4 regions of the Marinobacter sp. LV10R510-11A genome follow, and region 1 is predicted to be linked to each of the others. Evidence: predicted binding sites of a transcription regulator. Region 1 holds the regulator's gene; each other region holds the start of a gene.
What was found. Region 1 encodes FliA, which starts transcription of late flagellar genes. Its sites were predicted from a motif close to CTAAAGTTTNNNNNNNNNNNGCCGNTAA; they were not measured.
Positions count from the first base shown of each region.

Region 2: motA (flagellar motor stator protein MotA) is a predicted target of FliA. The motif match lies at 4,357-4,384, and genes of this name have one in related genera.
Region 3: CPH80_RS16835 (methyl-accepting chemotaxis protein) is a predicted target of FliA. The motif match lies at 2,384-2,411, and genes of this name have one in related genera.
Region 4: CPH80_RS04735 (methyl-accepting chemotaxis protein) is a predicted target of FliA. The motif match lies at 3,478-3,505, and genes of this name have one in related genera.

Region 1 is NZ_LT907980.1:354,030-359,672, forward strand. Features, by position in the region: gene flhA (flagellar biosynthesis protein FlhA) at 1-1,434, shown strand, start outside; gene flhF (flagellar biosynthesis protein FlhF) at 1,495-2,814, shown strand; gene CPH80_RS01810 (MinD/ParA family protein) at 2,887-3,699, shown strand; gene CPH80_RS01815 (RNA polymerase sigma factor FliA) at 3,729-4,472, shown strand; gene cheY (chemotaxis response regulator CheY) at 4,498-4,881, shown strand; gene CPH80_RS01825 (protein phosphatase CheZ) at 4,902-5,643, shown strand, end outside.
Region 2 is NZ_LT907980.1:4,289,326-4,294,968, reverse strand. Features, by position in the region: gene queG (tRNA epoxyqueuosine(34) reductase QueG) at 1-794, shown strand, start outside; gene orn (oligoribonuclease) at 789-1,331, opposite strand; gene rsgA (small ribosomal subunit biogenesis GTPase RsgA) at 1,417-2,472, shown strand; gene motB (flagellar motor protein MotB) at 2,492-3,451, opposite strand; gene motA (flagellar motor stator protein MotA) at 3,477-4,328, opposite strand; gene asd (archaetidylserine decarboxylase) at 4,527-5,384, shown strand; gene epmA (EF-P lysine aminoacylase EpmA) at 5,386-5,643, opposite strand, start outside.
Region 3 is NZ_LT907980.1:3,491,126-3,496,768, forward strand. Features, by position in the region: gene CPH80_RS16830 (hypothetical protein) at 1-637, opposite strand, end outside; gene CPH80_RS16835 (methyl-accepting chemotaxis protein) at 671-2,284, opposite strand; gene uvrD (DNA helicase II) at 2,526-4,691, shown strand; gene CPH80_RS16845 (DUF4123 domain-containing protein) at 4,885-5,229, shown strand; gene CPH80_RS16850 (alpha/beta hydrolase) at 5,230-5,643, shown strand, end outside.
Region 4 is NZ_LT907980.1:992,641-998,283, reverse strand. Features, by position in the region: gene CPH80_RS04745 (DUF4442 domain-containing protein) at 1-373, opposite strand, end outside; gene CPH80_RS04740 (transporter substrate-binding domain-containing protein) at 662-1,561, shown strand; gene CPH80_RS04735 (methyl-accepting chemotaxis protein) at 1,563-3,449, opposite strand; gene CPH80_RS04730 (bifunctional GNAT family N-acetyltransferase/carbon-nitrogen hydrolase family protein) at 3,565-5,085, shown strand; gene CPH80_RS04725 (hypothetical protein) at 5,226-5,624, shown strand.

The DNA of each region.
Region 1 (5,643 bases):
GCCCAGATTCCGTCACTGCTGCTTTCTACCTCTGCTGCGATCATGGTTACCCGGGTGAGTACCAGCCAGGATATGGGCGGGCAGATTCTTCAGCAGCTGTTCAATGCGCCCAAGGCTCTGGCGATTGCGGCGAGCATTCTTATTCTCCTGGGCTTGATTCCTGGGATGCCCCATGTGGCATTTCTTGGGCTTGGGGGTCTCGCTGCCGCAGGCGCTTGGTTTATCTGGAATAAAGATAGGCAGACCGTGGAAGATGGAGGTGCGTTCCCCGGTCGAGGCGCCGGTGCTCTGGCCGGCTCTGGGGGCCGTGATGCACCGCTGGCCGGTGATGCCGGTGGCGACCCCGGCCGCCAGTTACCTGCGCCGGGAGAAACCCGGGAGCTGGGTTGGGACGACGTGGCAACGGTGGATATCGTCGGGTTAGAAGTCGGCTACCGCCTTATACCACTGGTTGATAAATCCCAGGGTGGGCAACTGTTAAGCCGTATAAAGGGCGTGCGTAAAAAGCTGTCGCAAGACATGGGCTTCCTTATGCCCTCCGTACACATTCGCGACAACCTGGACCTCATGCCCAATGTGTACCGCATCACGTTGATGGGCGTAACCATCGCAGAGGCAGACATTCACCCCGACCGCGAGTTGGCAATCGACCCAGGCCAAGTGTTCGGAAAAATAGAAGGTATTGAAGGCAAGGACCCCGCCTTTGGTCTGGATGCGAGCTGGATTGAGCCAGAGAAAAAAGACCAAGCCCAAACGCTGGGTTATACGGTGGTGGATGCCAGCACCGTGGTGGCTACGCACCTGAACCAGGTACTGCAAAAACATGCTCATGAATTGTTGGGCCACGAAGAAGTTCAAAAATGGCTGGATCAGCTGGAAAAAGCTTCGCCTAAGCTGGCGGAAGAGCTGGTGCCAACCACGATGTCCATCAGCCTGCTGTTGAAGGTGCTGCAGAACCTGCTCAAAGAAGAGGTGCCCATTCGGGATATGCGCTCCATTGCCGAAGCCATGGTGAACGTGCACCCCAAGAGTCAGGACCCAAGGCTGCTGACCACTGTGGCGCGTCAGGCGCTGCGACGGATGATTATTCAGAGCATCTGTGGCAGTGATCCGGAGATACCTGTTATTACCTTAGATCCAGATCTGGAACAGTTATTGCTTAAGTCTGTTCAGCAGAGTCAACAATCTGGCGGCCAGGAGGATATAGGCATGGTTCTGGAGCCGAATATGGTGGAAAAGCTGCAGCGCTCTCTGCAAGACAGCGTTCAGCGCCAGGAAGTGCTTGGTAAACCCGCCATCCTGCTGGTATCTGGCCCCTTAAGGCCGGTGCTCGCAAAGTTTGCAAGTTTCGGTGTGGAGCGGCTGCACGTGCTCTCCTACCAGGAAATACCGGATAACAAGCAAATTACGATCGTGGCGTCCGTGGGCCAATAAGCACGCGGATGAAAGAACGGACAGCGCGGGTACAGCGTTGCCGGTGGAGGATGCAATATCATGAAAGTGAAACGTTTTTTTGCCAAAAGCATGGCCCAAGCACTGAAGCAAGTCAGTGAACAGATGGGTCCCGATGCTGTCATCCTTTCTAACCGCCGGGTAGACGATGGCGTTGAAATTGTTACGGCACTGGATTATGACGAAAATATGGCGCGGCAGAGTCTGGGCGAGGAGGCCAGCGAAGCCACCAATGGTGCTCGCCTTGCTGAAATGCAGGCAGAGCGTCACCGCCGGCTGGAAGATGAGCTAAGCCGCTCCCGTTCCCGCATTCGTGACGTGCGCGAAAATCGGGCCGAGCGAAGCCAGGGCTATTCTGAAGCGTCATTTGCAGATTTGCACCAAGCGGTGAATGGCAGTTTTGATGAGCCGGTTTCTTCTGGCGTCAGCAGTCATACAGACTATTCCGATGAGCTTGCTCGCATGCGTGCAGAAATCAGCTCATTGCGGGATCTCATGAGTGGCCAGCATAGTGAGCCAGCAAAAACCGGCGTCAGTGCGGTTCAGCAACGGCTAGCAGAACGGTTGCAAGAGTTTGGCCTGAGCTCGGAGTTGGCAGGCTCGCTTTCCCGTCGCCACAAGGGCGGAAAGCTGGATGATGGCTGGAAACAGTCCTTGAAAATGCTCGTCACCGGCTTACGCACGCCCCACCAAGAGTGGCTAGACGAAGGCGGTGTTTATGCGTTGGTCGGCCCCACGGGTTCCGGCAAGACCACCACAATTGGCAAGCTGGCCGCCCGTTATGTACTGAAGTACGGCGCCGATTCCGTGGCACTGGTCACCACAGACCGTTACCGGGTTGCGGCGCATGAGCAGCTTTTCGTGTTTGGTCGCATTCTGAACGTACCAGTTCGGGTGGTGGACGAAAGCAACACCCTGGATGATATTCTTGATGAGTTGTCGGACCGCCATCTGGTACTAATTGATACGGCAGGGCTAACCAGTTCTGACAAAGGCTATCAGGAGCAGCTGACAGAGCTGGCCCGCAGTCACCACAACGTGCGCACGCACCTAGTAGTTTCCGCAACCAGCCAGCCGCGTATTATGAAATCCGTCTGGCATTGCTATAAGATGGCTAATCTAACGGGCTGCGTGATAACGAAAATTGACGAAGGCCTAACTCTAGGCGAATCTCTGGGCTTTGTGATGGAAACCGGGTTGCCGGTGGCTTATTACACAGATGGGCAGAAGATCCCGGGAGATCTGCATCATGCTGAAGCTGTTCCGCTTGTACGCTTGGCGGTCGAGCGCCTGAAAATGCTTCAGCAACAGGCAGCTGCACAGAGAGTGCCTGGCACAGAGCGCCCGCGCGAAATGGCCTAAGGCTCTGAATATCGAAGTTATACCCGGCTATAAATGAAATCCGGCTAAACGTGGCAAGAGATAATAAATAGTATGAGCAAAGCACATCCGGTACAGGTAATAGCGGTTTCCGGCGGCAAAGGCGGGGTTGGCAAGAGTAATATTTCGGTCAACCTTGGCATCGCTCTGGCCCAGAAGGGTCGTCGTGTTGTTTTGCTCGATGCCGACCTTGGTCTTGGTAACCTTGATGTGCTGCTTGGCGTCACGGCTAACAACACCCTGCAGGATGTCCTAGCGGGCAAATGCGATCTCAGGGACGTTCTGGTGGATGGGCCGTGTGGCATCAAGATTGTTCCGGCTTCGTCCGGCACTCAGCGTATGACTCAGCTCAGCTCCATGGAACACGCGGGGCTGATCAACGCGTTCAGCGAACTGGGTGATCAAATCGATGTGTTGATTGTAGATACCGCTGCCGGTATTTCAGAGTCGGTTGTGAGCTTTCTGCGGGCCTCTCAAGAACTGCTGCTGGTGGTTTGCGATGAGCCAACATCCATTACCGACGCCTACGCCCTCATTAAATTGATGAATCGTGACTACGGCACCCACCGCTTCCGCATCCTTGCCAACCAGGTGGGCAATGAGCAGGAAGGCCGCCATCTATTTGAAAAACTTACCCGAGTGACTGAGCGCTTCCTAGATGTGGCATTACAGTATGTGGGTATGGTGCCTTACGACGAAGCTGTGAAGAAAGCGGTTCAGCGCCAGAGGGCGGTGCTGGATGCTTATCCCCGGGCCAAAGCCTCACTTGCGATCAAAGCGTTGGCTGACAAGGTTGAGAGCTGGCCGCTGCCTTCATCTCCCCGCGGACACTTAGAGTTTTTTGTGGAGCGGCTCGTCGAAGTCTGAAACGGATCCCGTCAAACAAAACCGGATGCATGACATTGGCGAAAAACCTGGGAATCTACCACCAGTCAGGCGTGAAAAGTCCCTCAGAGCTCATTGAGACGCACGCGCTCCTGGTCAAGAAAATTGCGCTCCATCTTTTGGCGCGGCTGCCGGCTTCGGTACAGCTAGACGACCTAATGCAGGCTGGAATGATCGGGCTGCTAGAAGCCGCCCAACGCTACAGCGCAACCAAAGGCGCAACCTTTGAAACCTATGCTGGCATACGCATTCGTGGTGCCATGGTGGATGAAATTCGTAAAGGCGACTGGGTCCCACGCTCCGTTCACCGGAATGCACGTCGTGTAGCCCGCGCTATCAAGGCTGTTGAGGATCGCGAAGGCCGTGAAGCCCAGGACGTAGAAGTGGCCGAAGAGCTCGACATGGAGCTTTCTGAATACCATGCCACTCTGTCCGATACTAACAGTGGGCGACTTTTTAGCCTTGATGAGCTCAATGAATCCGGAGAGCTGCCGATACAAGAATTAGAGACCAGTGATAATCCGTTGGATGACCTGTCTTCTGATGCATTTAGAAGCAGTCTAGCTGCCGCAATAGAGCAGCTTCCAGAGCGGGAAAAGCTTGTACTGAGCTTGTATTACCAGGAAGAACTGAACCTCAAGGAAATTGGCGCAGTGCTTGGCGTCAGTGAAAGCAGAGTCAGCCAGATACACAGCCAAGCGGCGTTGCGGCTGCGTGGCCGGCTTTCGGAATGGCGCAACGAAACTGACAGCTAACGGATGTTACTAACTGGAGGTCCCTTTGGACAAGAACATGAAAATTCTCATTGTGGACGACTTCTCCACAATGCGACGGATTATTAAGAACCTGCTCCGTGATCTGGGCTTCACCAACGTTGATGAAGCGGATGACGGCAATACCGCTTTGCCCATGCTTAAAAGCGGTAAGTACGATTTCTTGGTGACAGATTGGAACATGCCCGGAATGTCCGGTTTTGATCTGCTCAAAGCGGTGCGGGCTGATGAAAATCTGAAAACCCTCCCTGTCTTGATGGTTACCGCCGAAGCCAAACGCGATCAGATTGTGGCCGCTGCTCAAGCTGGCGTGAATGGCTATGTTGTAAAGCCTTTTACGGCCGCCGTTCTCAAAGATAAAATCGAGAAAATCTTTGAGCGAATCCAGTAAACAGCTATCGGACGGCTCGTATGAGTGATGACAAGAAAGACCACCGAGGTCTTGAGACAGAGGTAACTGAAAAGCTCCGGCAGCAGGCTGCAGAGCTCGTGAAAAGCGTTGAAAGCGGGGATTATGCCCGCTCCATGAGCCTGATCAATGAGCTGAGCGACGTCAGAGACCAAAGTCTTTATCGCGAAGTTGGCCGCCTGACCCGAACACTGCATGAGGCAATCCGCAACTTCCAGATAGTTCCGCGCAGCCAAGAGCAGAAAGAAGTTTTGTCGGTGATGACAGACGCGTCAGACAGGTTGGCATACGTTGTTCAAATGACTGGCCAGGCTGCCAATCGCACCATGGATCTGGTTGAAGAAAGCATGCCACTGGCCCACGTAGTGCGCGACGAAGCGACTTCATTAAGGGAAGAATGGCAGCGCCTGCGTCGTCGCGAGATGCAGCCAGCTGAATTCCGTGAACTTTATGGGCGTATCGACGCGTTTTTTCTGAGCGTCACTAAGGATGCGGACACTATTTACAGCAGCCTGTCCGAGATTCTGTTGGCGCAGGATTTCCAAGATCTGACAGGCCAAGTGATTCAGCGCGTTACTGCGCTGGTAAAAGAAGTGGAAGAGCAGATGCTCAGCCTAGTGGTCATGGCCAGCCATGTTGATCAGCTCACCGGCACGGTGCATCAGATTGATAGCCACGAAGTGTCTGCCGAGCAGGGTGTAGGGCCTCAGATGAAGGCTGAAGAGCGTGAAGATGTAGTCTCGG
Region 2 (5,643 bases), 500 kb from region 1:
CGAAAGAAGCGCTTACTAACCGGGAGAACGCCTATATCACGCGCTACGCACTTGGTCGGGACTACCATAAGCTGATTCGTAAGCGGCTGGCATCGCTGGCAAAACAGATTGATTCAGCGGTGAGCGGTTACGACTACCGCGCGTTTGTGGATAGTGCACCGGTGCTGGAGCGAGCCTTGGCACAGCGCGCGGGCTTAGGCTGGATTGGCAAGAACAATATGCTGATACACCCGAAGGCTGGGTCGTTCTTTTTCCTCGGCGAGATATTTACCAGCGCGCCTATTCCGATAGACCCAAGCTTTGACACGGATCATTGCGGCAGTTGCTCTGCCTGCCTTGATTTGTGCCCAACGGATGCGTTTGTGGGGCCACACAAGCTGGACGCCCGGCGCTGCATTAGCTATCTCACGATTGAGCTGAAAGACAGCATTCCCGAAGAGCTGCGCTCGCTGATGGGTAACCGGGTGTTTGGCTGCGACGATTGCCAGCTTGTGTGCCCTTGGCAAAAATTCAAAAAACCGACGCAAGAATATGATTTTCAGCCTAGGCACGGCTTGGACAACAGTTCTTTGGCTGAACTGTTCATGTGGACAGAAGAGCAGTTCTTGAAGCGCACGGAGGGCTCGGCTATTCGCCGCACCGGATATGAGGGTTGGTTACGCAATCTGGCGGTGGGTCTGGGCAATGCACCTTCGACCATTCCGGTGGTTGAAGCGCTGAAAAAGCGCGCGGACTATCCTTCGGATATGGTCCGCGAGCATGTTCAGTGGGCCTTGGCGCAGCACGGCTTATAGTTTGAAGAAGTGCTCCCGGTAGTGGCGCAGTTCGTTGATGGAATCACGAATGTCGTCTAGTGCTAGGTGGCTGCCCTTCTTTTTAACGCCGTCCAGCACGTCCGGACGCCAGCGGCGGGCCAGTTCTTTTACGGTGGACACGTCAAGGTTGCGGTAATGGAAGAAGTCTTCCAGCTGGGGCATGTATTTTACCAAGAAGCGGCGATCTTGGCCGATACTGTTGCCGCACAGGGGGGACTTGCCCTTTTCCATGTACTCTTTGAGGAAGGCGATGGTTTGCTGCTCGGCTTCCGACTCAGTGATGTTGCTTTCCTCGACACGTTTGGTTAATCCGCTTTCACCGTGGGTTTTGGTGCACCATTCGTCCATGGCTTCCAATAAACTGCCGGGCTGGTTAATCGCAACAACCGGGCCTTCTGCTACGAGATTCAGTTCTGAATCGGTGATGATGGTGGCCATTTCGATGATGCGTTCTTTTTCCGGATCTAGACCGGTCATTTCTAGATCAATCCAAACCAAGTATTTGCCTGCTGACATTTTATTTCCCTCAAGCCGAGCATGTATTATTCCCGTATGATGGCACAGCAACGACACCACTTTCATCCGTGTTATCTGAGATCTTATGGCAAAACGGCAACTGAACAAGCAGCAGCAATTCCGGATCAAGAAGGTTCAGGAGGAGCGTGCTGCCCGCGCAGCTCGCAAAGAGAAGTCGGTTACGGCGCAGGCCGAGGCCGGTGAACTGGGGCCGGAGCAGGAAGGGCTAATCATTGCTCACTATGGGCAACAGCTTGATGTGGAAGTCTTGGAGGGTGAACACACCGGTGATGTTTTGCGCTGCTTTGTTCGGGCGAATATCGATAGCTTGGTGACGGGCGATCGAGTTGTCTGGCGGCCCGGTAAGAGTGAAACAGGTGTAATTGTTGCTCGCTGCGAACGTGACAATTTGCTGCAGCGGCCAGATAACTTTGGTGCTGTGAAACCGGTGGCGGCGAATATTGACCATATTATTCTGGTGATTGCACCGGAGCCGGAGCCCCACGACAATCTGATTGATCGATATTTGGTGGCCTCTGAGATCACGGACATTCCGGCGGTTATTCTGCTGAATAAGACGGATCTGATTACCGATCGCAATCGGGGGCAGATTGATGCTCTGCTGGCGCGCTATGCGGCGCTAGGCTATGAGGTTGTTCGCACCTCAGCGGTTCAATTCGACGGTGGGCCTTCGCCGGAGGTTGAGGCGCTGGTGAAGGACAAAACCAGTGCATTTGTGGGCCAGTCGGGGGTTGGTAAGTCGTCGATTATTCAGACGCTGATGCCGGATGAGGCGATTCGGGTGGGTGCGGTTTCTGAAAGCACGGGCAAAGGTATTCATACCACCACCACCGCGAAACTTTTCCACCTGCCTTTGGGCGGCGATTTGATTGACTCACCGGGTATCCGGGAGTTCGGTCTCTGGCATATGACGCCGCAGGAAATTGAGTACGGTTTTCGCGAGATTCGCGAGGTGATCGGCTACTGCAAGTTCCGCAACTGCAGGCATATGGGCGATCCCGGCTGCGCTATTGATGCGGCAGCAGTAGCAGGCACACTCAGCCCGGAACGGCTGCGAAGCTTTCACCGTATTCTTCAGGATATGGCGGAGCAGAAAATGCGAGGGCTGAAAGCTAACTGATGCAGCACTGCCCGGCGAGCTACCAGTTCAGCTCACCGGGTGCGGGTTGTGTTTTGTCCTCCTGCCAATCGCCACTCTCCAGTTTTTCCATAGCTTCTGTCTGCTCTTCATCGGAGGGTACCGTGAGGTCAATCAGCGGAGCGCCTTTGGCGCTGGCACTGCTGTGGATGCTGTCCACAGTTTTCTTATTGAGGACGATGATGGAAATCCGGCGATTAACCGGCGCACTCGGCTCGTCCTGATCAAACAATATAGAATCACTCAGCCCCACGACCCGCGCGATCTGTTGGGCCTGCACACCACCGGCAACCAGTGCACGGCGTGCGGTATTTGCGCGATCCGCCGAAAGCTCCCAGTTCGTGTAACCAGGGCGGCCACCGAAAGGTGTGGCGTCCGTATGGCCCGTTATACTGAGCTTGTTGTCTACCGAACCAAGGGTTTTGGCCAGCTCGAACAGGATTTCCTGTGAGTAGTATTTAAGCTCCGCTTTGCCGCTATCGAACATGGGGCGGCCCGAGCGGTCGACTATCTGGATTCGCAGCCCTTCGTCCGTGATATCAATCAACAACTGGTCTTTGAACTCCTGCAGAGTTTCGTTTTCATCAATTCGTTGCTTCAACTCCTGAAACAACTTTTTCATGCGCCGCTGCTCAAGTGTATCGGACAGCGTATCGACCACGTCATCGCTAATAACCATCGGGTCTGATTCAATATCGGGGCTAGCTTCGCTAACGACGGAGGCGCTCCCCTCAAGGTCCACTGGGTTGGGTGAGCCGCCTTCGGTGAAGCCGACAGGGTCGCGGAAATAGCCTTCCACCGCTTTTTTCTGTTCCGGCGATGCGGTTGCAGTGAGCCAGAGCACGAGAAAGAACGCCATCATCGCCATTGCGAAGTCGGCAAAAGCCACTTTCCACGAGCCACCGTGATGGCCCGCAGCAACGACTTTTTTTCGCTTAATGATTATTGGCTGCTGTTCCACAAGTTTACTCCGGGTTCAGGTTGCGCTATTTGGCGCGCACGTGATCGTTCAATTCCTGAAAACCAGGCCGCTTGTCTGTGGGTAGCGCCTTGCGGCCAAATTCGATGGCCATCTGGGGAGCTTGCCCTGAAACCGTTGCTACAATTGCAGATTTAATGCACTCGTAAGCCTTGAGTTCGTATTTTGCGGCATGCTCCATGGCAATGGAGGTGGGCCCAACAAAGCCATAGCCCATCCAGATACCAAGAAACGTGCCCACTAGGGCCGCTGCCACGCTCATACCAATACGCTCTGGCCCTTCGCTCAAGAAATTCATGGTAACCACGATACCCAGTACCGCCGCCACAATACCCAGCCCCGGCAGGGCATCCGCAATTTTGTTCACGGCATGGGCGGGCTCTTCGAGCTCGTGCTGACGGCTGTCAATTTCGTTTTCCATCATGCCATCCAGCTCATGGGTTGCCATGTTTCCTGCGCTAATGATGCGCAGGTAGTCTGTAATGAAATCGAGCAACGCTTTGGATTTCATAATGGCCGGGTAACGGCTGAATATCTGGCTAGATTCCGGGTTATCGATATCCTCTTCGATGGACATAACGCCCTGCTTGCGCGATTTATCAAAAATCTCGTAGAGCAAGCTCAGCAAATCCATGTAGTAGGACTTATTGAACGGAGAGCCTGTCAGCAGGCGCAAAATACCGGAAAACACTTCTTTGACCATATGCAGCGGGTTGGCAATGATAAAAGAGCCGATGGCTGCGCCAAAGATGATGAGAAACTCGGTCGGTTGCCACAGCACCATCAGGTGACCGCCATGAAGTGCATAGCCACCCAAAACGCTGGCAACAACAATAATTGAGCCAATAATAAGTAACATGGGGAGAATATAAGCCTTTATATTGAGGTTATCGGCCGGTGCCGGACACGATCACGGGTTTTTCTGTTCTGATCATAGCAAGCCACTGCTGTATCCGCGAAGCTGTGAAACAATTTCTATACATACCAGCGTCTGGGCAACATTCTTACAACACTATTTGGTAAACTTCGCGCCTTTGAGCACAGAGGATCTCATTTAATGTTCGACAAGCTGTTTGTTCTGAGCCAGTACGTCACGCCACAGCTTGCGGTTTCCCGGGCTGCCGGCCGTCTGGCAGATAATGATCGCACCCCTGCGCTCAAAAACCGGGTAGTAAAGTGGTTCATAAAGCGCTACGGCGTTGATATGAGCGAAGCCGCAGAATCGGATCCGACCGCTTACTCCAGTTTCAACGCATTTTTTACCCGTGCACTTAAGCCAGGCATTCGGCCTATTGCTGAAGGCGACAATACTTTTGTGAGCCCCGTAGATGGCGCCATTAGCCAACTAGGCCAAGTATCCGGGGGCCGGGTATTCCAGGCAAAGGGTCAATCGTTCAGTTTGGTAGAATTTCTCGGTGGCGATACTGCACGGGCAGAGACTTTTTCGGAGGGTGAGTTTTCGACGGTTTATCTCTCTCCCAGTGACTATCATCGCATTCACATGCCTCTGGCAGGTACGCTTCGGGAAATGATTTATGTTCCCGGCAAGCTGTTTTCGGTCAATCCGGTTACGGTGGAGAATGTTCCAAATCTGTTCGCCCGTAATGAACGTGTTGTGTGTATTTTTGATACGGCGGCTGGCCCTATGGCGTTGGTTCTTGTGGGCGCGATGATTGTGGGTAGCGTTGAGACGCCTTGGGCGGGGATTGTGGCGCCCAATAGCAGTGGCGTTAAGGCGATTACCTATGAAGGCGAGAGTGCTCTTTCGTTTGCCAAAGGCGAGGAGATGGGGCGTTTCCGGCTTGGCTCTACGGTGGTGATGGTTATGCCTAAGGGTAGCGTTAGCTGGAATGCTGAGCAGATTGCTGGGAAGACGGTTCGCATGGGCGAGTCTTTTGGCCTGGTTGGCGCCTGATTCAGGCTCGCTCTAGTGGGAATGCTATGACATCTGCAATGTCACGGGTTCCCATTTTCAGCATCAGTAAACGATCAAGCCCCAAAGCCACCCCGGAGCAGCCTGGCAAGCCGTGCTCTATCGCGGCCAGGAAGGCTCCGTCTATGTTCATTTCGGGTTTTTTAGCGGCTCGGCGCAAGCGGTTGTCTGCTTCGAAGCGGGCTCGCTGTTCTTCGGCGCAGGTGAGTTCCCAGTAGCCGTTGCATAGTTCCAGACCGTC
Region 3 (5,643 bases), 1.3 Mb from region 1:
GGTTTAGTCCTCCGATATTGCGCAACTGCACATCCCCGGAGTTGCCATCTTCGTCGGTAAAGCCGGTAAAGACAGTTGCGGTGAGAGACGAGTCATCAAAGTTAAAGTTATAAGTGGCATCGGCACCGACATAACTGGTGATCGCAATCGGGCCATAAACGCTTTGTGGCGGGCGCGCCCAAGGCTGGGCGTAACCGACTTCAAGGGAGTCGGAGTACATGAAGAACGGAATGCGCATTTTGCCCGCTCGCAACTGCAGGTTGTTGGTAGGGCGATGGCTAAGATAGGCCCACTCTACTTGTGGTTCCCAGTCGTCAGCACCGCGACCAACCAGTTGCAGAACGGCTTGGCTTTTTTCGGTCACATCAAATGTGCCTTGCAGTGCCAGCAGGCTCAGATCCGCCACGTTGGTGTCTTCGGTGATGCCAGCGTAACCTGCGTCGTTGCTGGCGCGCGCCACACCAGTGCTAAAAAAGCCGTTGAAGCGAACACGGTCATCTTTAGCGGCATTCAACTGTTGCTGCATGGAGTTAAGCTGCTGCTGCATGCGAGCCAATGTGTCGTCAGTGCTCTGTGCAGAGGCGGAGCTCGCAGCAATGGCCAGGGCCAGTGGAGCAAGGTGTAGCAGTTTTTTCATAGTTTTCGATCCGTAAGGTTTTTCGTAGTTGGTTTACACACGGAACTGACCGGCAACGGTTTGAAGACCATTGCTGACGCTCTGGATGTCACGGCTGACACTATCCAGCTCATCCGTGCTCTCCATTACTGCCTCAGCATTTCGGTGCATATCCGTCATGTAGGTGGTGACTTCGTTAAATGTGGTGCTTTGTTCGTACGTAGCGGCAGCAATCTGTTCATTAAGCTCACTGATTTGCTGCACGTTCTGCAGAATGCGGGAAAGTATTTCACCGGATTCGGTGGTTGCTTCTACGCCTTCGTGGGCCTTGTTAACACTGGATTTCATGGACGTGACCGCAGAAGACGAAAGCTTGGAGAGCTCTGAAATCACGCCTTGGATTTCTTCTGTTGCTTTGTGGGTGCGTACAGCCAGCCCCCGCACTTCATCAGCAACCACCGCGAAGCCGCGACCATGTTCGCCGGCACGGGCGGCTTCAATGGCAGCGTTCAAAGCCAGCAAGTTTGTTTGTTCTGCGACGGTTTGTATGGTGTCTAGCAGGCCGCCTACGCGTGCCGAGAACTCGTCAAACTGATTGACCAGGCCCGCGGTATTCTCGATCTCATGTACCAGCTCACGGATGGTTGACACATTATTCTGAACTTTTTCTTGGCCAGACTGGGCAAAGCGGGCAGCGTCCTGGGTTTGATCCGATGCGCTGGAGGCAAATCCGGCTACTTCTTCAACGCTTTTTACCAGCTCATCTACAGAGTTGCGGGTTGAGGAAATGGCCTGTGCCTGGCTGCTGATGCGTTTCAGGTTTGCCTGGCTGGCGTTGGTCAGGTGGCCAGTGGCCGTGTTGAGGCTGCTCACGTCGTCGCTGATGGTGGCAAACGATTTGTGAAGCTTGGCGACGAACAGATTGAACTGGTCAACCAGCTCCCGGAGTTCGTCCCTGCCTTCGTAGTTCAGGCGTTGGGTCAGGTCACCTTCGCCGGAGGCCATGTTTTTCAGGGAATCGATAATTTGCGTAAGACTTGAGGATATAGAACGCCCGATCACCAAGCTGATGGCGATCAGTACAATAATGGTAACAACCAAGATGATCAGGGCCAGCGTCTGGGCGTTGCTTGAGGCTTCAACGGTTTCTGAAATAGCACTTTGAAACTTGGCCCGGTTGGTTTCCAGCATGGTTTTTAGCCCGGCCTGAAGCTGTTCAAGGCGTTCGGCATTGCGTGCGGCATCGTCGCCGATACGGCTGAAGTCGGCAGTGCCATTAATAATGGTGGTCGCCATGCGGGTGGCATTGTCGTAGTAGTTGTCCAGATCACGGCTAAGCTTTCGGATGGTGTCGGCTTGGGCGGGGCTCAGCTCAGCGATCTTCTTCATGTTGGTCGCAATGGTGTCGCGATAGGCTCGGGTTGCCTCAAGCTGCTGATCGTCGCCCGTGGTAACCGCGCCACTGATCTGCTGCTCCATCAACTTTAACTGACCTTCGTTGATTGTGGTCAGTTCCAGAGTTGGATAGAGGCGATCTTTTACCTCACTCAGGCGCTCAGAGTTGGATCGCTCCGTCATAAACGCAAAACCCTGACTGATCAGGAAGGCGAGAATGGCGATACTGACAAGCAGACCAAGCTTTTGTGAAATCTTTAGTGATGACAGCATAATCTTTCCCTGAGGGGCATAGCCCAAGTGTGCGGGGCGAGTGTATAAGGCATTGTTAGCAAGCGAAACGGACGTTATGTTTCGTACTGTTATGTTCTGTTATCGGCTGATTTTGCAGTAACTTTATAGTCATGTGTACGCATAGCGCGCAATCGCCGTAAGGGATCAGGGCAGGGCAGGGCCTGAGTTGTTATAATCTACGGCCTGAATTTCCAATTCACCGGACTACAGTGATTTCTCAATGGATGTCTCTCACATTATTGATTCCCTGAATGACGCCCAACGCGAGGCAGTTACGGCACAGAACGACCACTTACTGGTTCTGGCCGGTGCCGGAAGTGGTAAAACCCGGGTGCTGGTGCACCGGATTGCTTGGCTGATGCAGGTGGATCGAGTTCCGCCTACAGGGATTCTCGCGGTTACCTTTACCAACAAGGCATCCAAGGAGATGCGTTATCGCATCGAGCAGATGATGGACATCCCCACTCGGGGCCTTTGGTTCGGTACGTTTCATGGTATCGCCCATCGTTTGTTGAGAGCGCACTGGAAGGATGCCGGGTTGCCGGAGAATTTTCAGGTTCTGGACAGCGATGATCAGCTTCGGATGGTCAAGCGGGTAATGCGGGAGGCGCAGATTGATGAGAGCCAGTTCCCGCCTAGGCAGGCCCAGTGGTTTATCAGCAGCCAGAAAGATGAAGGCTTGCGGGCAGACCATATTCAGGAAAACCCAGGGGATCATTTCACCTCCACCATGGTGAGGGTGTACCGCCGTTACGAGCAGCTCTGCCAGCAGAGCGGGCTGGTGGATTTCGGCGAGCTATTGCTGCGTTCCCACGAGCTATGGCTACACCGGCCGCAGTTGCTGGCGCATTATCAGCAGCGCTTTCAGCATATTTTGGTGGACGAGTTTCAGGACACCAACACAATTCAGTATGCCTGGCTGCAAGTGCTGGCCGGTAACCGTGTTCCGCTGACGGTGGTGGGCGACGACGACCAGTCTATTTACGGTTGGCGCGGTGCAAAAGTAGAGAATATCCAGCAATACCAGCGCGACTTTCCCAATGCCCGCTTAGTGCGGCTGGAACAGAATTACCGCTCAACAAAGCTGATTCTGAAAGCCGCAAACTCGGTCATCGCCAACAACCAAGGCCGGCTGGGTAAAGAGCTTTGGACGGATGGAGAAGAAGGCGAGCCAATCAACCTGTACGCGGCATTTAATGAACAGGATGAGGCCAATTACATTGCTGACAGCATTTCCGGGTGGGTTAATGAGGGCAATCTGCGCAGCGAATCCGCCATCCTGTACCGCTCCAACGCACAGTCTCGGGTACTGGAAGAGTCCTTGATGCGCCAAGGTATTCCATATCGCGTATACGGTGGCCTGCGCTTTTACGACCGGCAGGAAATCCGCAACGCGCTGGCCTATCTGCGGCTGGTGCATTATCGCCGGGACGACGCAGCCTTCGAGCGCGTGGTAAACCTGCCCACCCGGGGTATCGGCGCCAAAAGCCTGGCCGAGATCCGCGAATACGCAAGCAACCAGAGTATCTCCCTGTGGGAGTCATCTGAGCGGTTGCTGGAGGCCGGCCAGGTGAAGGGACGAGCAAAAACCGGTTTGCAGTCGTTCATTACTATTATTGAAGAGCTATCCGCCTCGGCGGAAGACGCGTCTCTTCACGGTCTTATGAAGCAAACCATCGAAGCCAGTGGCCTGAAGGACTACCACGCCAATGAAAAAGGCGAGAAGGCTCAACAAAAAGTTGAAAACCTGGAAGAGCTGGTTAGCGCACTGACCGATTATGCAGTAGAAGAAGGTGTCGATCCGCTCTCAGAATTCATTGCCCAGGCAGCCCTAGATGCCGGTGAATCCCAAGCGGAAGATCACGAAGACAGCGTACAACTTATGACCCTGCACTCTGCCAAGGGCTTGGAATTCCCGCTTGTATTCCTTGCCGGTGTTGAGGAAGGGCTTTTCCCCCACAGCATGTCGTTGGAAGAACCGGGGCGCATGGAGGAAGAGCGCCGGCTGGCCTATGTGGGCATCACCCGCGCCATGAAAAAGCTGGTGATCACTTACGCCGAATCCCGAAGGTTGTACGGCCAAGAGAAATTTAACGCACTCTCCCGGTTTGTGCGGGAAATCCCTGGCGACTGTCTGCAGGAAGTGCGATTACGCAACACTGTAACTCGCCCGGCAATGCTCGAACGGCCCAATGAGGGTCTGTTCAGCCAGGATTCTGCGAAGCAATCCGGTTTCAGTCTGGGCCAGCGAGTTCGGCATCCAAAATTTGGAGAGGGTGTTGTAATGAACGCCGAGGGCAGCGGTCATCACACGCGGATACAGGTGAATTTTGATGAAGGGGCAAAGTGGCTGGTGTTGGCCTATGCGCCGTTGGAGGCTTGCTAGGAGTCTGCGCGGTGGAAGTGTTTTGAGCCAGATACTGCCCCCGGCGAGTCTGACCACAAAGCTCATCCACCTCTTTTTTCAGTACGCCATTTCTGAACTTTGGTTCTGAAAAATCAGGTGGGTGACAGTGTTTCCGCATTCGGCTACTATCACCCTGCATTTTCTGGTCATCTAAGGATAGATGAAGGCAGCCATGACGGATTCCACAGCCCTGAGCCAGAAGGCTCACACAACCACGTCGTTTTACCAGCACGCAGATCCATCGAGCGAAGAAGCCTGCGGGTATCTGGTTGATCAGGCAAAGCACCCTGAGGTGTTGCGCCTATTGTTTGAGCACGACCCAGTACCCATTTACGACTTGCCGTATATTTACTCAGAATACCGAGAACAAGCCTTTGATGGCCCGCTGATCATCCAGCCCACTACGGCCCAGAGTGAAGAATGGCTCCAGACCGTACGCAGAACAAGGCAGGGAGCCTACTGGTTCGACACACTGAAAGTGCTTGCAACACTATCGCATTCACAGGATGGAACCTGAATGATACCCACTAGCAATCTGCCCTTCTCACCCAGCACAGCGCCTCTCGGGGCCCACGGCGCGCCCGTTTGCAAGCACGAAACCGCAAACGTGCTGTTGCGCCGCTCCGACAACCTCAGACGACCGAGGGCTTTTATCAATGCCGGTAAAATCGAGGATGAGAGCGGTAAGGTCGTAACCGCCGATCTGCAGGATGGCACAGAACATACGCCAGACAATGCAGAAGCCCGCTTCACCAAGCTCGTGACAGGCAACGCGAAGTGGTTTTGGCCTGAGGAGCCGGAGGGGGAGCATTTGATCGGGTTCGACACCGTGAGTGAACAGCGCCGTTTCGCCCCCGGCCAGCACCTCGACGAAGGCATAGAGCTCACCGTCATCCAAGGCGAACGCGAAGCAACGGCGATACACCTGCCA
Region 4 (5,643 bases), 640 kb from region 1:
CCGAATTGGCCGGCAGTAGGAACTGAAGGGTCATTTCCTTCAGGATCGGTGTGTAGGCTGGGCCAAGATCAAACAGCGCTAGCACCCCACCAGGAATTTCCGCCACAAGAAAATAAGCTCCCGCATACAGGCTGCCAAAGTGGTTCTTGTTCCCTTTGAGTTTGATGCGTGCACGCACGTATCCCGGGCGAACTTCTTCAACACTGAACCGGTTACGGGGCGCAAACGGAATAGAAAGGCCGATAATGCGGTTTACGGCTGCATAGCCTCCCGTTTTCTTCAACCATTCTAGGGGTTGGGCCAGGGTCGCTTTGGGGTTAGTTGTGGAAACCCATTGCCCAGTTGCGCCGATAATACTGTCGATTAACGCCATTATTCAGCTCCTACCTAAGTGTTGCTTGAGCCGGATCATTACAATGCCCCGGACACATCGCAACACTCTTTTACAATATTTTTGAAGGGTTCGCCGTTCCCTCGCCTGTTTCTGATCTAAAGTGTGGGTGCCTTAAATAGATTGTTAGCGCTATGTGGCCGGTTCTTTGGTTGCAGAATCGGGTTGCAGGACCGGGTTGCAGGAACGGATTCGGAAAAGACTCCCAAAAGGATTCAGACATTGCGATATGCCCACTGTTCTTTACCTTATGGCCGTGAACGCGGCGGTATGCTTGCAAATACTGCGCTCTGTCTAGGGCTCCTTTTTGCCTCGCTTTGGGGTGGCGCGGCTCAAGCAAACACGAACGGCAGCGTTAAGGACTATGTACTCTGGTACCGCAACTACGACAGCCCTGCAATCTACGCCTTGGTCAATCTCGCGCTGAATAAAACACCCGAATACGGGGAGTTCCGAATCCTCCGCAGCAGTGAGTTGAGCCAGGGGCGAGCGCTACTTGAGTTGGCGCAAGGTGACCATCGCTTGTTGGATATCGCGAATGTTGCAACGACATCAAACCGAGAGCTTTTTCTGATGCCCATCCCGATTCCCGTGGATGGTGGGTTGCTTGGCTTTCGCGTGTGCGTTGTAACGCCAAAGAGCCTCCCTGAGTTCAAAGGCATACATTCTCTGGCAGACCTTCGGGACAAGGGTATAAGCATTGGCCAGGGAACCCACTGGCCAGATACCTCGATTCTTCGGGAAAACGGCATTCCGGTTATAACCCACACGCGCTATGAAATCCTGTTTGGAATGTTAAGGAAAGATCGTTTTGACTGTTTTGCCCGGGGAGTCAGTGAGGTTTTGAATGATCTGGAGATTGAGAACGACCCAAATTTGGTTATAGAACCAGGGCTGCTGTTGGCCTACCCCATGCCGTCATATCTTTTTGTGGCGCGTGATGACCAGCCAACGGCTCACCGGTTAGAACTGGGCATGGAGAGAGCCATCCGGGATGGCAGCTTTGGAGAATTCCTGAAGCAATATTACGGTGCTGCTATTGAGGCGCTTGATCTAGATAAGCGCACGATGATCATTCTGACCAACCCGTTCCTAAGTGAGGAGTCGGAAAACATCGGGCGTCACACGCTGGATAACCTGCGCCGGCGCCTCGAATTGCTTAACCGCTGAATCAAACCCGAAAGCGGGAAACGTTGCCGTCGAGCGTCTGGCCAATCCGCTCGATATGGCCACTATAGACATCGTTTTCACTTGCGGCCGCTGCCGCTTCTTGGCCCTGATCCGCAATGCGAGTAATCGAAGCGTTCAGCTCTTCGGTTACGGACGTTTGCTCTTCCGAAGCCGTCGCAATTTGTGATGTCATTTGGCTTATTGAAGTGATGGCATCGGCGATTCTGTTCAGAGAATCCATGGCATCCTGAGCCTTCTCCATACTCACGTTAGAGACAGCCGTTGAAGCCTTCATAACCTCTACCGCATCGTTAGCGCCCTTTTGCAACCGCACGATCATGTTATTGATCTCTTCGGTGCTGGCTTGGGTGCGTTGAGCAAGGTTTCTTACCTCATCTGCAACCACCGCAAAACCGCGCCCGGCGTCTCCCGCACGTGCTGCCTCAATCGCCGCATTCAATGCCAATAAGTTCGTCTGTTCAGCAATGCCCTGGATAACCTCCAGTACAGACGTTATAGATGTAACGTCCCTGCCCAGCGCATCAATAACGTCTGCTGCGGCACTGACTTCACGAGACAGTTTTTGTACAGCATCCCGAGAAGCAGATACGGTTTCCAGCGAAGCCCGGCTGTCGTCATCGGCAGTGTTGGCGGCATCGGCTGTCTGCTGTGCGTTTTGAGCAATCTCTCCGGCAGCTGCGGACATTTCATTAATTGCTGCCGCAACCATATCCACTTCAGCCTGCTGGTTATCAACGCTGCTCCGGCTGGTCTTTGCGGTCTCTCTTAGGGAGGTTACGTTAGTGGCCAGTTCGGTACTCCCCTGCTGTACTTCCTTAACCACCTCGTGGATTTTCTCCACAAACAAGTTAAAGCTGGCGGCCAGCTGGCCAAACTCATCACGGGCGCTGTCGTCGAGGCGCTGGGTGAGATCCGCATCGTTTGAGCCAATATCAGCCATTGCTGCGTTCAGCCTACGAACCGGGCTCATCAGGGCGCGGATGCCGAAGTGAAGAACAACCAAGGAAACCAGAAGGCCGATCACAGCCATGATCACGCCAGTCAAGATGGCGCTGCGTACTGGGCCGTGTATTTTATCTTCGTTCACGAAAGTACCTAGGTACCAGTCCACACCCCGGGCTTGGCTGATGTTGTGAAAGCTGGCACTCCAAGGGACATCGTCCTGCTGGTAGCTATGTTCGCCCCCGTTCAGCTTCGGGGCTTCGCCGAGCAATGAATGGATGTTCTGCCCAATCAAGCTCTTTTGCGGGTGATAAAGCACAGTGCCTTTGTCACTAATAAGCGCTGCATAGCCGGTGCCAGCTAGATTAATCACAGACAGCATGTCATCGATGGTTTTCAGGGTGATATCAGCCCCTGCGACACCTAGGTATGAGCCACGCTTAATAGGTGCGAGAGTAGAAATGACGATCTTGCCGGTGCTGGCATCAAGGTAAGGCTCGGTAAAAGATGAGCGGCCGAGATCCATGGCCTTCTTGTACCAGGGGCGGCTGCGAGGGTCGTAATCCGATGGCAGGGAGGCTTCGTCGGCTTCTGTTTTCATGAGCATGTCGCCATTGTCGCGGCCGACATACACATCTTTAAAGCTACCGCCGGTCGAAATTGCCTGCAATAGTGTGCGCGCCTGCTCTTCGTCGGTGGTTGTTGTCAGTGCTTTGGCGGTGGCCTCGGTCATCATCAAGCGCGTATTGAGCCAATCGGCAATACTGGCCGTATTCTGTTCCGCAGTATTTTCAATCAACGCATCCACATACGTTTCTGTTGTGTTCTGCAAGCGCAGGTTGCCGGAAATGGTAAAGGCAGCCATCACCAGAATGAGCAGAACGCTGAAAGCGACCAACAGTTTTTTACCGAATGTAAGATGCACGACGAACCCCCGATTGTGATTTAATTGGTTTTCGGCTGCTTGTGCGAACTCTTTAATGCCTTCTGATAAACTTGAACGTATAAATTCATCTCACCGCCAAACAGGAGTCCGTTGAATGGCACATGAAGAACTGCATCTCAATCTACGCAACCTAACGCTTGATGATTACGAGCAGCTTCAAGTACTCATGGATCGCGTTTATGACGACATTGGCGGCGCCTGGCCGAGGGATACCATCAAGGCATTGGTTGAACAGTTCCCCGATGGACAGATCTGCATTGAGGATAAAGGCCAACTGGTTGCGGTAGCCCTCACCGTATCGGTCAAATATGAGCGGTTTAGTAACCCCCACACCTATGACGATCTAATTAAACGGAACGAACAAATTCGGCACAATCTAAAAGGTGACTCCCTCTATGGGTTGGATGTATTTATTCATCCCGATTATCGAGGCTACCGGCTTGGACGACGTTTGTATGAGGCCCGCAAGGAACTCTGTCGCTCGTTAAACCTGCGAGCCATCCTCGCGGGTGGTCGTATACCCGGCTACTTCAAGTATTCAGACCAGTATTCACCTGCCGAGTACATTGACCGGGTTGACCGCAGAGATATTTACGATCCGATTCTGAGCTTTCAACTCTCGAACGACTTTCAGGTCACCCGGCTGATGCACAAATACCTCCCGGAGGATGAAAAATCCCAGGGGTACGCAACTTTGCTGGAATGGCGGAATATTCTTTACACCCCGCCCTCCTCAGTCCTGAATGAAAAGAAAACCCAAGTTCGTATGGGCGCTGTTCAGTGGCAAATGCGTGAGTTTTCCTCCGTCGAAGAGGTGCTTGAACAAGTCGAGTATTTCGTTGACGCACTGTCTGATTACAAGAGCGATTTCGCCCTCTTTCCCGAGTTTTTCAACGCGCCGTTGATGGGCCTCACCGATCAGGTGGATCAAACTCGCGCCATTCGCTTCCTTGCCGGGTTTACCCAGCAATTCCGGGATCGCATGTCTGACATGGCCGTTAGCTACAATATCAACATCATAACCGGCTCCATGCCTCTACTTGAGAACGACCGAGTCTACAATGTGTCTTACCTGTGCCATCGCGATGGCCGTGTGGACGAACAGCGTAAGATCCACATTACGCCCCACGAGCGCCGTGACTGGGTGGTAGAAGGCGGCAACAAATTTGAAGTCTTTGAAACAGATGCGGGACGCGTCGCAATTCTTATCTGCTACGACATCGAATTTCCCGAACTGGGGCGGATTGCGGCCAGTAAAGGTGTGGATATCATTTGTGTGCCCTTCTGGACCGACACCAAAAACAGTTATTTGCGGGTTCGTCACTGTGCCCAAGCACGTGCCATTGAAAACGAATGCTACGTGGTGATCACCGGCAGCGTAGGGAACTTACCGAAAGTAGAAAACCTCGACATACAATACGCTCAATCATCAGCGTTCTCACCGTCTGACTTTTCGTTCCCCCACGATGCCGTGCTGGCAGAAACAACGCCTAACACAGAGATGATCATGTTCTCGGATATGGATCTGGAAAAACTCACGTTGGTTCGCAACGAAGGCTCCGTAACCAACCTAAAAGACCGTCGAATTGATATGTACCAAATTATCACTACATAGACATTGAAGAGCTGCCTCAAAAAGTTACCGTATGGCACTGATGGCGTTGCGGAACTTTTAATCAGCGTCTATTGTTTAACCAATAGCTCAATGAGTAGCTTAATCAATATCAAGCCAGCCCAAGCAGAGACTTTGTATTCATGAAGGAAGCGTTACCCGATCTTGTAGCCCGTTTCAAAGTTCGGCAGGGCCTGTTCCGTAAGGAGCGGGTTCATGCCGAAATTTTTGAGCTGGACTCCTACGGTTGCGTTATGAAAACGGACAAAATGTTCAATCCTGGCGATACCATCGTTCTGGATCTGATCATGGATATGCCGTTCGATAAAATTCGTGCCGAGAACCTGACTGGGCTGGTCACCGAACGTAGAAAGCACTGTAGCAACTTCTTCTACTCCATTGATTTTGCAGATCTTAAATCTGATGGCGATACAGATTTAGAAGAAAAACTACGCCGTATCAGAGAAGTACTTTCCAAAAAGCAGTCGCTAAAATCCCGTCGTTCCTCAGGTTCCATGCCGGGTTTCCGGCAGATTGCCTGATCACTATTTTCCGTTCTAT